Regions from separate parts of the Enterococcus sp. AMC1251 genome, predicted to be linked through region 3. Evidence: riboswitches for the same ligand, from Rfam matches in the RefSeq annotation. Region 3 holds a riboswitch; each other region holds the start of a gene.

Region 1 (4,919 bases), 1.3 Mb from region 3:
GAATTTTAACTAAAAGTATACACGTCAATAAATAAGACCTGTTAATAGGAGGTGATTAGCATGAAGATCAGTGTTAGACATCGATACATCAAAAAGATTCCCGTTCTGGAAGTTGTCTCAGAGGAAGAGAAAAATAATACGTTGCCTTTAGTGATATATTATCATGGTTGGCAATCGGCGAAAGAACTGTCACTGACCCAAGCTCGGAAATTAGCGAAAAAAGGAATACGTGTGATCTTACCGGATGCAATGAACCATGGTGAACGAAAAACAGGACCGATCTCACCAATCCCGTCAGTAACTTTTTGGTCGAGTATTCAATACAATATTATTGAGTTTACCCAGTTGGTGCGTCATTTTGAGAGACAGCAGTTGATCGAAGGAGGGAAAATTGGCGTTGGTGGTGTCTCGATGGGAGGAATCACAACCTGTGCTTTGCTGACTCAACATCCAGAAATCAAAATAGCTGCTTGCCTGATGGGAACACCAGCACCGCAGCGTTATATTGATCGAGTGATGGAGCGGTCAGTGGAAATGGACTTTTTTGTACCATATGATTTGCCCTTATTGCTTAGCTGGGTTGCGAAGTATGATCTTTCAAAAGTTCCTGAAAAGTTAGCACAGCGTCCAGTTTTATTCTGGCATGGGACACAAGATTCTAAAATTCCTTATGAGGATATGGCTAATTTTTACCAAGTGATTCAAAGTGAGTCTTATGCCAAACGTAGTCGATTTATTACTGGTGAAGGTGAGGGACATCTGGTCAAAGGGGAGATGATGGAGGTCGTTGCTGATTTTTTTGAAAAGGAATTAATTTATTGTTAAAGCGAACTCAAACAAAAGTGATCTACCCCAGAAAATAAGCTGAAATTCGCGAAACTTACTTTGCTAAGATTGGTGAATTTCAGCTTTTCTCATGTTTTGTTCGGATGGTGTTTCAGGCACTTAGTTTTTATTTTGTGGATTGCTTATTTTAGTTTAAATTTAACTTGTGTATTGTCGTTAAATTGCCCTTGATATTGGAATTGTTTGTAGCTTGTACCTTTACCTAGTTTATTTAAAATATGTGAAGTGATTTCTTTTTCACTACCATTTTTTAGATCTAAGCCAGCAATGATACCTTCGATTTTTTCTTCAGCAGCACTGCCTTGTAATTGAATTTTATTCGATTTATCTTGGTATTGCGCTTTGATCGTGCCGTTTGAATTTACTTGATACTGTAATTGGACTTGTTGCCCGGTTTTGTAGGTTACTTGAATTTCTAATTTTTTCAAATCGGATTGCTCAGGAGTAACAGGTGTTTCAGGCGTTTCGGGTTTTTCTGGAACTTCTGGCGTTTCTGGATCAGTAGGTGTTTCAGGTTCTTGGGGTTTCTCAGGAACTACAGGCGTTTCTGGAACATAGTATGATTGTAAGCCGAATTCTGCTTTTACATACCCTTTCGTAATCAAGATCACTTTAAGATGTAACTCTTTTTGGTACGTCATTTTTTGTAATAAGTTTACTGATTTGTAGTAATTTCTACTGAAATCTCTTGCAATTACAGTGGCATCTGATGATGAATAACCAGCTGCTTCCCAAGTACTTGCTTTAACAAGTTCACTGTATACAGACGATACATTTGAACTGGTTAACGATAACCCTGTGTACGTTAAGATGTCCGCTTTATTGAATAAAGTGACTGTCTTATTGTAATTTGACTCCACTACTGTTGCTGCGTCTGCTGAGTTTGACACCACTGCCAAACTAGCGGAACATAAGCTGATTGCTAATCCTGCAACCATCATACCTTTAAAAAATTTCATAAAAATACCTCCTCTTTTTTGCTACTATTTTATGAATAGTAGCTTGCCTATATTATTATCCAAAGTAGATATAAAGTAAATATAAATGAGTGATTTCTCATAATGTTTGAAATTTTTTATTATTATGAGTAGGCAATGAAAGAGAAAATTGATTGAATTAAGTTAGTTGACTCATAATGTTTTGATTTTTGATATAATGTGTAAAGAAGTAAAGAGAAGTGTAGAAAGGAACTGTAATGATGAAAAAAGCAACGATTAATAAAACGGTGAATTTGTTAGATGGAGGCTGTAATGCTTGCGGAATTATTGAAGATGAAAATTACACATTGACAATAGATGAACAGGTCATTCCTTTGGAGGTATTGACAGTTAATTCTTTGATAACGGCGATTGTTTTAAAAAATGGATATACACGAGACTATCTGATGGATGTTATTGATGATTATACGTTATATAAAAAAGATGACTATCAAGTTACGCTTAAAGAAGAATATGATTTTTTGACTTATTCGAATAATGCAGTGACAATTGAAACAAAAGATCAAATTATAGATGAAAAAAAGTTAACAGAAAAAGTGAATGAAATCTTGGATGTTCTTTTCAATGTGGAGAAATTAGCGTTTAGTAATTAGACAAGTTTGTAAAAAAATTGAGGTCGGGACGAAGTAAGAGTGATGTCCCGACCTGCTTTTTTGTTATTCTATTTGAAAAAGTTCTGACATCCCTACTTTTTCAAATCTTTCTTGCGAATCAGAAGGACTCTCATCATGATCGTAAACCAATAGCTTGAAATCCTCTGTTTTTGGGATTCGTAAGTATGTTTCACTGTCAGTTAAAAGGATGATTTGCTGGCAAAGCCACTCAAGAACCGTTTGGATATCTTGATCATCTTCTACCCAATCATCAAACAAGTGCAGAGAAGCAAAGCGCTGATTTTCATCCCAGTCTCTAGAATTGTATTTCGTATCTTCTAATTGTGATTTGCTATGGCCCTTACTCATATAATAATTCGTTGTTTCTTGCCAAAGTTCCACAGTATTAAAACAAAGGTTGATTTCACCTTCTTCATGAATATTGCAGTCTAAAGCAAAGGCATAAAACGTTTCATCAGGATGATCTAATAAAAAGTTATCGATGCTATCTGTCAAAAAGTTGAAAAAGAATTCTTGCTGCTTTTCTAAAAAATAGTCCATTTTGCATCCTCCGTATGTTATGTCCTTTAAACATTGAAACAGATAGTAGTATGAATGTCTATCTAAAGTTGATTTTTATAATAAGATAGCTGTTTTTTAAGAAAATATAAAGATTGTTTTATTTAATAGTATCTGTTATTATATACCGCTTCTATTTAAAGTACAATTATAGAGCGTTCTATTAAAAAGCATCGTTATGAGTTTAGATTATTTAGCTAAAATTTAATTTGACTTTGTGATTCGATACGCTTATAGTTTAAATTGAATTAAATACTTGTTAGGTGAGGCTCCTATATAAACACAAGCTACTGCTCAGAAATGTCGAAAGACAGGTACGGGTAGGACAAGATTCGTCGAATTAAGGCGTTTTTCAAAGTAGCTAAAAGCAATGCTTTTTACGTTATATAGTGCTAAAACTCAACGAAGAGAAGATCTGGTTAAATTGTAAATCCATGAAATATTATGTGTTTACCTTCTCCTGTAATCTAATCCCTTCGCTGAGTATTCTTGGTGAGGGATTTTTTCTTTTATCTAAGAAAAATTGGAGCTAATTAGTTTCATGTGCTATACTACGCTTTGCTTTAAATATGAAACAAGTCTAATCAATTTTTATGTTTAGAAAGGAATAAACAATGAAAAAATCTGTAAAAATAGTGACAATTGTCTTGTTATCGACCCTTCTTGTAGTCGTGAGTGCAGGCTGTTATGCAGCAGTATCATTTCAAACGGCAAAAGAAAAAAGTGGATCCAAACTTCCTAATATAAATCAAAATTTTACTGGTGATGAACAAACGAGTGATAAAGAGCTGACGGTTATGGTTGTTGGGAATGATTCTAGAGACGATGATGAAGATCAAGGTCGCTCAGATACGTTGATGGTCGGTCACTATGATGGGAAAACGAAACAGCCAAAACTGATTTCAATCATGAGAGATAGTTATGTAACATTTCCAGATGGCGGGCAAGATAAAATAAACGCTGCATACGCATATGGTGGTGCACAAATGACAAAAGATGTGTTGAAGATGAATTTTGATTTGCCGATCAATTATTATGTTGTCTTAGACTTTAAAGAATTTAGTGATATTATTGATGAGCTTTATCCTAAAGGGGTCAAGATTGACTCTGAAAAAGAGATTAATTTAGATGGCGTGGATATTCCTAAAGGAGAACAAATATTGCATGGAAATAGTTTATTGCAATATGCTCGTTTTAGAATGGATGAAGAAGGCGATTTTGGTCGTATCAGACGCCAGCAACAAGTGATGGATGCGCTAATTGAGCAGTCTAAAGATTTAATTCCAATTTGGGAATTACCTCAAGTCGCTGGGAAAATGGTTGGAAAAATCGATACAAATGTGCCGACGAGTTTATTAATTGATATAGCAAAGGATTTTCTTACTGGGAAAGTGAAACCTTTAAAATCACTCTCCGTTCCAGTTGAAGATTCTTGGAACTTTAATGATTATACTGAATCAGGAAGTGTAATCGAGCTTGATGAACAAAAGAATGCTGAGGCGATTAAGGCATTTTTGAAAGATCAATAAAACGTCATTAAATAATAAAAATGATTCGTTTACTCTCTTATTTTTATAGTGAGTAGGCGAATTTTTTTGAATTGGTAAAATATATCGGCTTATTTCTATGCGTTGTGATCTAGCGTGTGCTATTCTTTAAGAAAACGGTTTATTTTATAGAAGGAAGGTTTTATTGTGAAAGTCGTGATCATTGGTGCTTCATTTGCCGGGGTTTCCGCTGCTTGGTCGATCAGAAAAAAACATCCCGCAGCGGAAATTCATTTAATCGACAAGCAACGTACAATTGGCTATCTGCCTGGAGGAATTAGTCTTTATTTTAATGAAACGATTGATCTTTTGAACATACCTAAGTTTATTTCAGAAGAACAGTTAATAGATAATGG
Region 2 (4,919 bases), 790 kb from region 3:
TTCCTTCCTCACCGGTAAATCCATCTCCAGTAAATCCTTCACCTTGCAATTGGTAACTTTCAATATTATCTAGTGCTTTTTGATAATTTTTCATCAATAGAATCATCTGATCAAGGGTCATGTCCGTCTGTCCATTTTCACCAATCACATCTAATAACTCTTGATAACGAAAAACGTTTTTTATTGACGTCAATTCTTTTACTAGTTCAATAGTCACTTCTCGCTGTCTTTTTTGTCTACCATAATCACCTAAAGGATCTTCATAGCGCATTCTAGCATATTGAAGTGTTTCCCATCCGTTCAAATGTTGTTTTCCTTGAGGATAATGAATTCCTTCAGCATCAAACTCAAAATCATTATTAACTGTCACACCTCCGACAGCGTCTCCCAATGAAGCTAGTCCATCCATATTAATGACGAAATAATGATTAATTGGTATATCTAAATATTGTTCCACCGTGTCAACCATCATTTCTTCACCACCGAAAGAGTGGGCATGATTAATCTTGTCATAAGCGCCATCTTTACCAACGATTTCTACATAAGCATCTCTTGGAATACTAGTAATTGTTGTTTGTTTTAGCTGATCGTTAACAGTGACTACCATAATTGTATTTGCTCGAAAGTCTGTTTTTCGCTTTGAATCATTTGCAATCCCTAAAAGTAAAAAACTAACAGGTTCATTACTCTCTAATTCTACTGTTTTAGTAGGTCTATTAAGAGGCTGATAGATTTTATCTGCGGTTTTTTGAACATTTCTAAATACACTAGCTGCATAAAAAGAGGTTCCCGTAACAATCACCAAAATGATCGTTAATACACTTAATACTATTCGTTGTATAAATTTTGTTTTTGCCTCAGTTGTTGAGAATTTTTTGTTTAGATATATTTTTTGAAGACAAATGTATGAACCATTCACCCAAGTATAACTTAGAAGAAATCCTCCTATGACATCACTAGGATAGTGAACTCTTAAATAGATTCGACTCAGTCCAATTAATAAGACATACACTAGCAATGCTATTTTTAGTACTTGATATTTTTTTTGATCTTTTGAATACACTATTGGTAAGATCAATAAAACAGAACACACTAGACACATTGCTAAAAGAGAGTGACCACTTGGAAAACTGTACGAAGTCCTTTCAGCCAATTGTTCTACGTTCGGTCTTGTTCGAGCAATAGAGTGTTTGAGAATAAATCCTAAGACGCTAACCACAAACACATTGCTACTCATCCAAAATGCTAAAATTCTTTGCTTTTTTCTCCATAGAAGGAAAGAAAAAAGGAAACTTACAGCGAATATCGGAACAATCGTAGCTGTTTTAGCAAATGAATTAATGATATTCGTAACGAGCTCATTAGGTTTCCAATTAAATTTATAAATAGATGAATCTAAATAATTAAACCATGAACTATTATTGACTACTAAAAAAGTGAGCACTAAAAAAAACAGTAAACCTAAGATTGCAGGCGTTAACTTTTTTTCTTTCGACGTATACATGTGATAAATCCCTTCATTGTTGCATTCAGTTTATTTTTGCTTATCAAATTATTTGGATAAAATAAATATTTTGATTATTTTATGAATTTACATTTATAAAAAAATAAAATAACACTTAAAATCATATTTCAAAAGACATACGTATTCTAACAGAGTATTTCTTAATTATTCGTGTATGCGCGAAAGTAGATAACTAAAGATTATGTACTTGATTATCAATTCTATCGTAAGAAAACAAAAAAGCCAAACAATTCACTACGACGTTTGACGTTCAATCAATCTCATCGTCCGAGTTTTAGCACTATACAACGTAAAGAAAAGTTCTTAGCTATTTTATGAAAAGCCTTAATCCGACAATTCCTATTTTACACATTGGCGTCTTTCGACGTTGCTGCGCAATAGCTTATGTTTGTATAGGAGCCTCACCTAACAAGGTTAGTTAATTATTTATTTTTTAAATAATAACGCTGAAAAGAATATTTTTCAAGTAATTTTAAAAGTCTTTATTTTTTCTTAATTAAAAAAATGGCTCTATACTTTCTGATATTGGTGAGAAATCACCGGCATCTTTTTTAATGTCAAATAATAGAAAAGACACCTTTATATTCTTTAGAATGAAGTCGGCTAAAACATTACTTTCGATGAATTTTTTTAAAAAAAGAACGCATTAAGGGTCGAATCTGCCAAGTATTTTCTGGTACATTGATTATTTAGTTCACTCTTGTCCTCATCGTGGCATCAAAGAAGACACAAACCTTATTGAAAAGTGCTACTTGATCTCGAAGAAAGCTTCACTTTCTTCGAGATCATCTAAAAATACCACGTCTATGAGCAAAATTGCCGTCAAAAGAAGGTCTCTGTTTCTTCTGTTTATCGCGTATTGAAACAGTTCTATGAACCCCAAAAAATTAATCGGCTATTCTTGCCAGAAACCCTTGTAAACAGATCTTTCCCGCATAAAGCATCACTGATATTCTTTCCACCTGTGCTTAGCCCCAAAGCCACCATAATTGGTAACGGTAATGCGCCGTTTATGGCTAAGAGTACAGCTAAATCCTTTATTTCTTCTTTTCTAGAATAGTAATCAAAAGAGGTATCCGCAAAAGCCATATTTTTATACTCTTCAAAACTAACATCACCGATTTGTTGCTTCATCTGATTATATTCTACACGAAGATAGTCCGTTAGGGGAGAACTATTTCCTAAAAGATCTTCTAGTGTCACTTTCATTTTTGGCATAGCGACACCTTCGCTATTTACGCCGTTAGAAAATGACCCTCTTGCCATTGTTTCGTAGCCCATGATGTTCATGTTACTTAATTTCTCTATCAAGGAATCCATCGCATTGTAAAATGGCTGATCTACTCCGCCAGAAAGTGTGTCTGGTACATGTTGAATAGCTTGTTGTAATAAGATTAATCGGTTTTCTAATTCTTCATAATTTGTATTACTAGCTGTATCTATGTCTATAGCGTGATCCACATCATATGTGTCGCAAAAGCTTTTTGCATCATCACTGATACGATCCGCTTCTGCGAGCCATTGGAATAGACCTGAGCTGGTTAATAGGACGATTCCTTCAGATAGCGATTGCCACTCACCTTCTTTATATTTTACATCTTTCATACCTACCCTCATTTCCTAAAACTACTGACTATTATTTCTCCTTTGACTTTATGTCGCTACTGACCGATTGATCCAACTCCACAAAGGTTTCTCCTGCATAGGTCACATACTCTCCTAATCGAGCATAATGGGAAATCAATTCTTCCATGCGAGCTGTCACAACATTGAACAGTGCGACTTGTCCTTGCGCCATTCCTTCCACATAATACTCACTTCCTGTAATAGTTTGTAAGGAACTGTAGGATGATTCTAATTCGCTAACAACGCTTTGAATCTTACTTGTAATATCGGATAACTCACCAGGATTCACTGTAATTTTATCTGCCAAACCAATTCACCAGCCCTTCCGTTTTATCTTTTGGTCCTTCATAAGGAATTTTTAATTGGTCAACTAGCCAGTTATTGACCCAAAACTGACTGACTCTTTTTAATTGTTCATTGTCCAATCGATACAACGTCCCTTGAGACACTAACAAAGCATATTCAGCTTTAGCCAAGTTCTTCGCTTGCTTCTGAATGCTTCCTAGAACGACTGCGGCATCGACGCCTTGTTTCTGTAACTCTTCTAAGGTTAGTCGCGCTCGTCTTGAACGAAATTCTTTTTCCTTCATCGGTTCATTAGCCATATAAATCTAAAAAAACATAACATTTTGTAAAAAGTTCATATTTATTTAGATTAATCGGCTATTAGGGATGAAAATAGCCTTAACTGAATTAAAAAAAGACACTTTCCAACTAATAGAAAGTGTCGTGTCTTGAACTTTTGTACAATAAATACAGCTAGCTTTTTTAGCTACTGGCAACTTGATTAGTGAGTTACTTCTTAACTAGTCAAGGCTTTACTAACTGACACTAATCAGGTAGTAAAGTGCCTTTTGTATTTAATTTTCAATGTAACTTTCAGCATCATCAATAAAAAATGCTAATTTCAAATCAGGATACTTTTTATCAAGTTCTCTCAAACAAGAAATAAATTTTCTACTTTGTAATTTTTCGGAAACATCATCAAAAACCGAACTAATTAATAATATATCTTCTTTAGAACAGTTCTTCAAATAATTGATAGTTTCATCTTCACTTATGGATAAAATATTGGTCAAGTTTGCCCAACTTTTTTCAAGCCCAAAGTCATCTTCTTCATTTATACTTCTTCGTTCTTCTAAATTTTCTTTAATTTGATTAGATATATTCATAATTTTTCTCCCAATTAAATAATTATTTATGGTTGTTTCGTACCATCTGGAAAAATGGTTCCAATTTTTCCATCAGTTTTTATTATACCAACTCGTACACCATTATAATCTCCAAAAATAACTTCACCATTTTTAGCACTTGCAAAGTTTGGTTGGCTAGTAATATGTTGTCCTGCACTCTCTATATCTTTACTTGTCCAATTTTCTGGAAACCATGATTGCCCTGTTCCAGTACGTTTAGATGGTGTTTTATGGTGTGGTACATTTCCAGTTCTAACACCATTAGGGTAAGTTTTTTCAATATTTATTTCAAACCCATTTTCTTTTAAGAAATCAATGTTAGATTGTCCATGTCCGCCACCTTTCATTTTGGACACTTTACCTGTAGAAGGATTGACAGTAAAATCTCCGACATTTGCATGTTTCAAACTTTGTTCAGGAATTTCAACTTTAGGTACTTTAGCCCCACTGGCTTTCTCTGAAACAACCACCTTCGTCGTTCCTTTTCGTGGTCTAAGTCCTTTATACGTTCCATACCCCGCCAAGGCTACATCCGCAATGCCCGATAATCCTCGTAAAATACGGTCTCCTGCAGA
Region 3 (4,919 bases):
TTGATCAGGAGTTACTTTTGTGAAAATATTGTATTCATTGACCGTTCGTTCTAATTGAACATCGGATAATTTAGCAATCGCTGAACCATCAATCATTTTTTCCGTCCCTAGACCAACTTCTTTACAAACCGATTGCGTAACTAATTCGTTATCACCTGTTAAAATTTTTACCGAAACACCATTACTTTTTAACGCATTGATGGCAGCTGCTGCTGTTTCTTTAGGAGGATCTAAAAATGCTAGATAACCTTGTAACACCAGTTCTTTTTCATCATCTACAGAATAATCATCTAATTGATTGTTGACTTTTTTATCTGCAATTGCTAATACTCGTAAGCCATCTTGATTTAGTTCTTTCACTGTTTTTAAAACTTGTTTTTTTCTATCTAAAGTGAGTGCGATAATGTTTCCATGTTGATTGATATAAGAGCAAGCTTGTAACATTTCTTCAACTGCTCCTTTAGTAATCAAAGAACTTTGATTGGATCTTCTATTTTTGACTACTACACTCATTCTTCTACGATTAAAATCAAAAGGAATTTCGTCAATTTTAAAGTAATCTTCTTCATCGATGGATAATTCTTTTGATGTCGCTTCAATAATTGCTTTATCGATCAAATTACGTAAACCTGTTTGAAAATAGCTATTTAAAAAAGCCGACTGTAGCACTTCACGATCTTCTTGGCATGAAGTATTGTAATGATATTCTAAAATAACTTTGTCTTGTGTTAGCGTTCCAGTCTTATCCGTACATAAAATATCCATCGCCCCAAAGTTCTGAATGGCATTGACATTTTTCATGATTGTTCCTTCTTTTGCCATGTCTCTAGAACCTTTGACTAAATTGGTTGTAACGATCATCGGAAGCATTTCTGGTGTAAGTCCTACAGCTGTCGCAATCGCAAACATCAACGCTTCACTCCAGTTGCCTTTCGTAATTCCGTTGATCAGAAATACGGCTGGCGTAATGACCATCATAAAACGAATCAACAACCACGTGGTTTTATTCACGCCTAATTCAAAACTTGTTTTTTTCTCGTCATCTGCTACATCTTGGGCAATTTTTCCAAATAATGTATTATCACCAACACGAACAGCTACTCCAACCCCGCTACCACTGACTATGTTACTGCCTAAAAATAATAGATTTTCGAAATCCGTTTGGTTGTTATTTGCAGAAACAAAGTTCTTAACTTTCTTTTCAACTGGAAAACTTTCTCCAGTCAAAGCTGACTGTGAAACAAACAAGTCTTTAGCATGAATCAACCGCAAGTCTGCTGGAATCATATCGCCAGCTGAAAGCTTGACTAAATCGCCACAAACAACTTCATCCATCGGAATATCCATTTCTTTGTTTTCTCTTGTGACTGTTGCTGTGATTTGGATCATATTTTGTAGTTTGCTGACAGCATTGCTTGATTTCACGGATTGGACTAGTGTCATTGTACCGCTCAGTAAAACCATGACCAACATGATCAAAACCCCAGCAAGATCTTTTTCACTTGGATCAGCGTAAACATATTCAGTAAAAAATGAGATAGTTGCAAGAATCATCAATACAACAGTGAATGGTGTAACATAAGATTTTATCACGGTATAAATAAATGATTTCTTTTTATCATCTGTGATTTTATTGACACCAAATTGCTCCTTTGAGCGTTGAACTTCCCTGGCTTTTAATCCATCCCATGAGGAGGAAAAACTTTCTAATACTTTATCAATAGATAAATTAGCTAATTTTTGATAAGCTTTTTCATGGATCATGTTCTTCATTTCTTTTTGCATTTGGATTATCCTCTTTTCTTTTAGTTGATTCCTGTTCTATCGAACTATCTTCTGGCACTTTAACCACACCCTTTCCACACAAAAAGAGCGCACTGAAAACTCAGCCCGCTTTGCCGTGAGTCTTCGTAATCGTTGAGTTTTGGCACTATACAACGTAAAAAGCATCTGCTTTTAGCTACCTTAAGAAAAGCCTTCGTTCGACAATTCCTGTTCTACCCATTGGCGTCTCTCGACATTTTTGGGCAGTAGCCTGTGTTTGTATAGGAGCCTCACCTAACAAGAAGAATTACACTATCATTCTAATGAGTTATGTCATTATTTTATAGACATAAAAACTTATACCACTATAACTTTTTTTGAATATAGTTTAGTAAGTCTTCTTAGGATCAGAATATTTTTGATATTCTTCAACAAATTATTTGTAAAAAAAAATACATATATGACTAAAAAGAGAGGGTCTATTTAATCATTTTTATTTATGATCGTTGCATAGACGAATATCCCAACTTCGTTTATGTAACCATCCATATCCCTTTTTACAAAGTAAACGTCAGGTCAGAAGCATTTAACCCTGAAAAACACGAGGGGTTCCTTCTGATCCTGCCAGTTATTTGCCTCATCCTCTATAAACAATTTTTTTCTATCAACCTAAAAAGTAATAGCGTTAAAATTAAAATGAAATGGTTTAAATTCGTTATCAACAATATAATGGATAGAGCGTGGGACAAAACGAAAGATCAGTTTTGTTTCACGCTCTAAATCCGAATAAACGGCGAGAAAAAAGCAGCGACTACGCTTCGCTCCGATCACATTGTTGTAAATCACGAAGAACAAAGTGATTCGATGATGCACAATACAAGGTGTCTGAAAGACACGTTGCTTCCGTTACTCTCTAAGTGCTAAAGCATTTAGAAGTTGATGGCTTCGGAAATAAGCTGAAATTGCTGTGAAACACAGCGAGGTACGAGCTGATGTAGAATAGTACCTACTTGGTCACAAAAATTGGACAAGTAATTTTCGTGAATGCCCTCTTACTTCTCGGAGCTAAACGCTTTTGTCTCGGCCTCATGCAAAATCTAACATTCATCATTTCTTATTAGAAGACAATATACTAATAAAAGCCTTCTCAATTGATATGCTATCGTCAATTGAAGAGGCTCTTTTCTTATTTATTTTCAACAACTCTTTACCTTACTAGACAGATTGTATTCATTTTAAATTAACAATAAATATTATTAATTTTTTATATATTTTTTCAAAAAAATAACTATTTTATCGAAATTTATTTTATCTTGTATGTGATTAGTATTTTATCTTTACTTGAACGAAGGAGATGGGGAAATGAAATTGAAACACTTAGAATTTTTTTTAGCCTTATGTAAAAACAAAAGCTTTACAAAAACTTCAGAAGAATTAGGTATTTCTCAACCCTATCTAAGCACACATATTCGTGAGTTAGAACTGGAGCTAAATACTCAATTGATAACAAGAAATTATGGTAATAATAAACTGACATCAGAGGGGCTTGTTTTAAAAAAAAGAGGAGAAAAGATTTTTCAGGAATTTGACCTAGCGGTTAAAGAAATTAACTTATTGGTTCATACAGGAGAAACTGCAGCGATTAAAATCGGTACTAATTTGGCAGACACAGATTATTTGATTGCTAAATTAGTAATAGAATTTCACAAACACTATCCCTCTGTTTCACTTGATTATGGGTATTATGAAAACTTAGAAGAAGTGCTAGAAAGCAAAGAAATAGACATAGCTATCGGTATCTTGTCGGAAACAAATACTAAAATAACGAGTGATTTGATTTTCTCAGAATCCTATGTTGTTTTCACTAGCATTAAAAATCAGTTATCCTATTTAAAAGAATTATCAGTGGATCAGTTACTAAACATACCTTTAATAAACTATTCAACGCAAATTTACGAAAAGAAACTAATCAATTCTTGGATAGAGACAGAGCATCCTGAACTTAAAGATAATCGATGCTATGAACTGCCTTCCACAATTTCAATATTAAATTTAGTCGATCAAGACTTTGGGATAGCTTTTCTTCCATACTCATTGACAGATTCGCTTCCCCTTTACTTGAATGTTACCTCTGTTGAAATAATTGATGGTCCGTTTAGAAATATTTCCATTGGTTACTCTTCAAACGCTCCACTCTCAAAAACTCATGAATACCTAATTGAACAGCTTCAATATATTTTTTAATTTGTATTTTGAAAGGAGTAAATTATCATGGAACTAACGCATTTAAATTATTTTTTAGCACTATGCGAACAAAAACAATTTACTAGAGCTAGTAATAAACTTGAGATTTCACAAGCTGCGCTAAGTAAACAGATAAAAAACCTGGAAGATGAAATCGGAACAGCTTTATTTTTTAGAAGCGGTGGAGAATGTCAACTTACTCCTGCTGGAGAAATATTAGAAACTCATTGTTGGCGTATCAAACAAGAAATGTTTTATATCGGTGAAGAAATTAAGGACCTCTCAACCTCAAAAAAATCTGATTTAACAACAATCAATGTTTCTCTTTTTTTAAATGATCTAGAATTCAAATTAAATGATACCCTTTCCACTTTATTGAACGAATATCAATATTTAAGAATAAATACCATTGTTTCGGATAACATTTTCAAGTCACTTGAAACGTTGGAATCTGATATTGGGATTGGTCTCTCTATAAAAAATGTACCTTCTACAATAAACAAAATAGATATTTATTCAAATGAATATAAAATTATCATGCGAAAAGGACATCCAATTTTAGACAGTTCAGCAATTACTTTGGATTTATTTGATGACTATCCTTTTATTTTTTTCAAAAAAAACTTTCTTGAAACAAAAACAATTTATAATTGGATGGCTACTAATCTTCCCAAAAGAACGAAGGAATACGATATTCAAGTTGATACGACGGAATTAATCCTCTATATAGTAAGCAACACTGATACTTTTTCTATCGTCCCGGAGTTTTTAGAATGTCATTTTGATGATTTAAACATCACTTCAACCAACCATGAAAGTCTTCCTATTAGAGTGATGTCCATCTATTATCTTAAAAATAAGTATATAAGTTCTCAAATAAAGCAAGTATTGTCATCTTTTACGAATGCTTC

Evidence for each region. Region 3 has a riboswitch for magnesium ahead of mgtA (magnesium-translocating P-type ATPase). Riboswitches for the same ligand answer to the same signal wherever they lie in the genome.
Region 1: linked by a shared signal. The riboswitch ahead of AC4BBR_RS12935 (LCP family protein) and the one ahead of mgtA (magnesium-translocating P-type ATPase) in region 3 are both predicted to bind magnesium.
Region 2: linked by a shared signal. The riboswitch ahead of AC4BBR_RS10360 (phosphatase PAP2/LCP family protein) and the one ahead of mgtA (magnesium-translocating P-type ATPase) in region 3 are both predicted to bind magnesium.

The regions. Positions count from the first base shown of each region.
Region 1 is NZ_CM177098.1:2,745,435-2,750,353, reverse strand. It holds gene AC4BBR_RS12955 (alpha/beta fold hydrolase) at 61-825, shown strand; gene AC4BBR_RS12950 (YusW family protein) at 969-1,805, opposite strand; gene AC4BBR_RS12945 (DUF4809 family protein) at 2,042-2,437, shown strand; gene AC4BBR_RS12940 (DUF4303 domain-containing protein) at 2,501-2,998, opposite strand; M-box (ykoK) riboswitch at 3,265-3,433, shown strand; gene AC4BBR_RS12935 (LCP family protein) at 3,631-4,545, shown strand; gene AC4BBR_RS12930 (FAD-dependent oxidoreductase) at 4,711-4,919, shown strand, end outside.
Region 2 is NZ_CM177098.1:2,184,973-2,189,891, forward strand. It holds gene AC4BBR_RS10360 (phosphatase PAP2/LCP family protein) at 1-1,504, opposite strand, end outside; M-box (ykoK) riboswitch at 1,778-1,945, opposite strand; gene AC4BBR_RS10365 (hypothetical protein) at 2,396-3,130, opposite strand; gene AC4BBR_RS10370 (hypothetical protein) at 3,162-3,458, opposite strand; gene AC4BBR_RS10375 (hypothetical protein) at 3,448-3,741, opposite strand; gene AC4BBR_RS10380 (hypothetical protein) at 4,012-4,323, opposite strand; gene AC4BBR_RS10385 (EndoU domain-containing protein) at 4,350-4,919, opposite strand, start outside.
Region 3 is NZ_CM177098.1:1,396,876-1,401,794, reverse strand. It holds gene mgtA (magnesium-translocating P-type ATPase) at 1-1,785, opposite strand, end outside; M-box (ykoK) riboswitch at 1,903-2,073, opposite strand; gene AC4BBR_RS06485 (LysR family transcriptional regulator) at 3,127-4,008, shown strand; gene AC4BBR_RS06480 (LysR family transcriptional regulator) at 4,036-4,919, shown strand, end outside.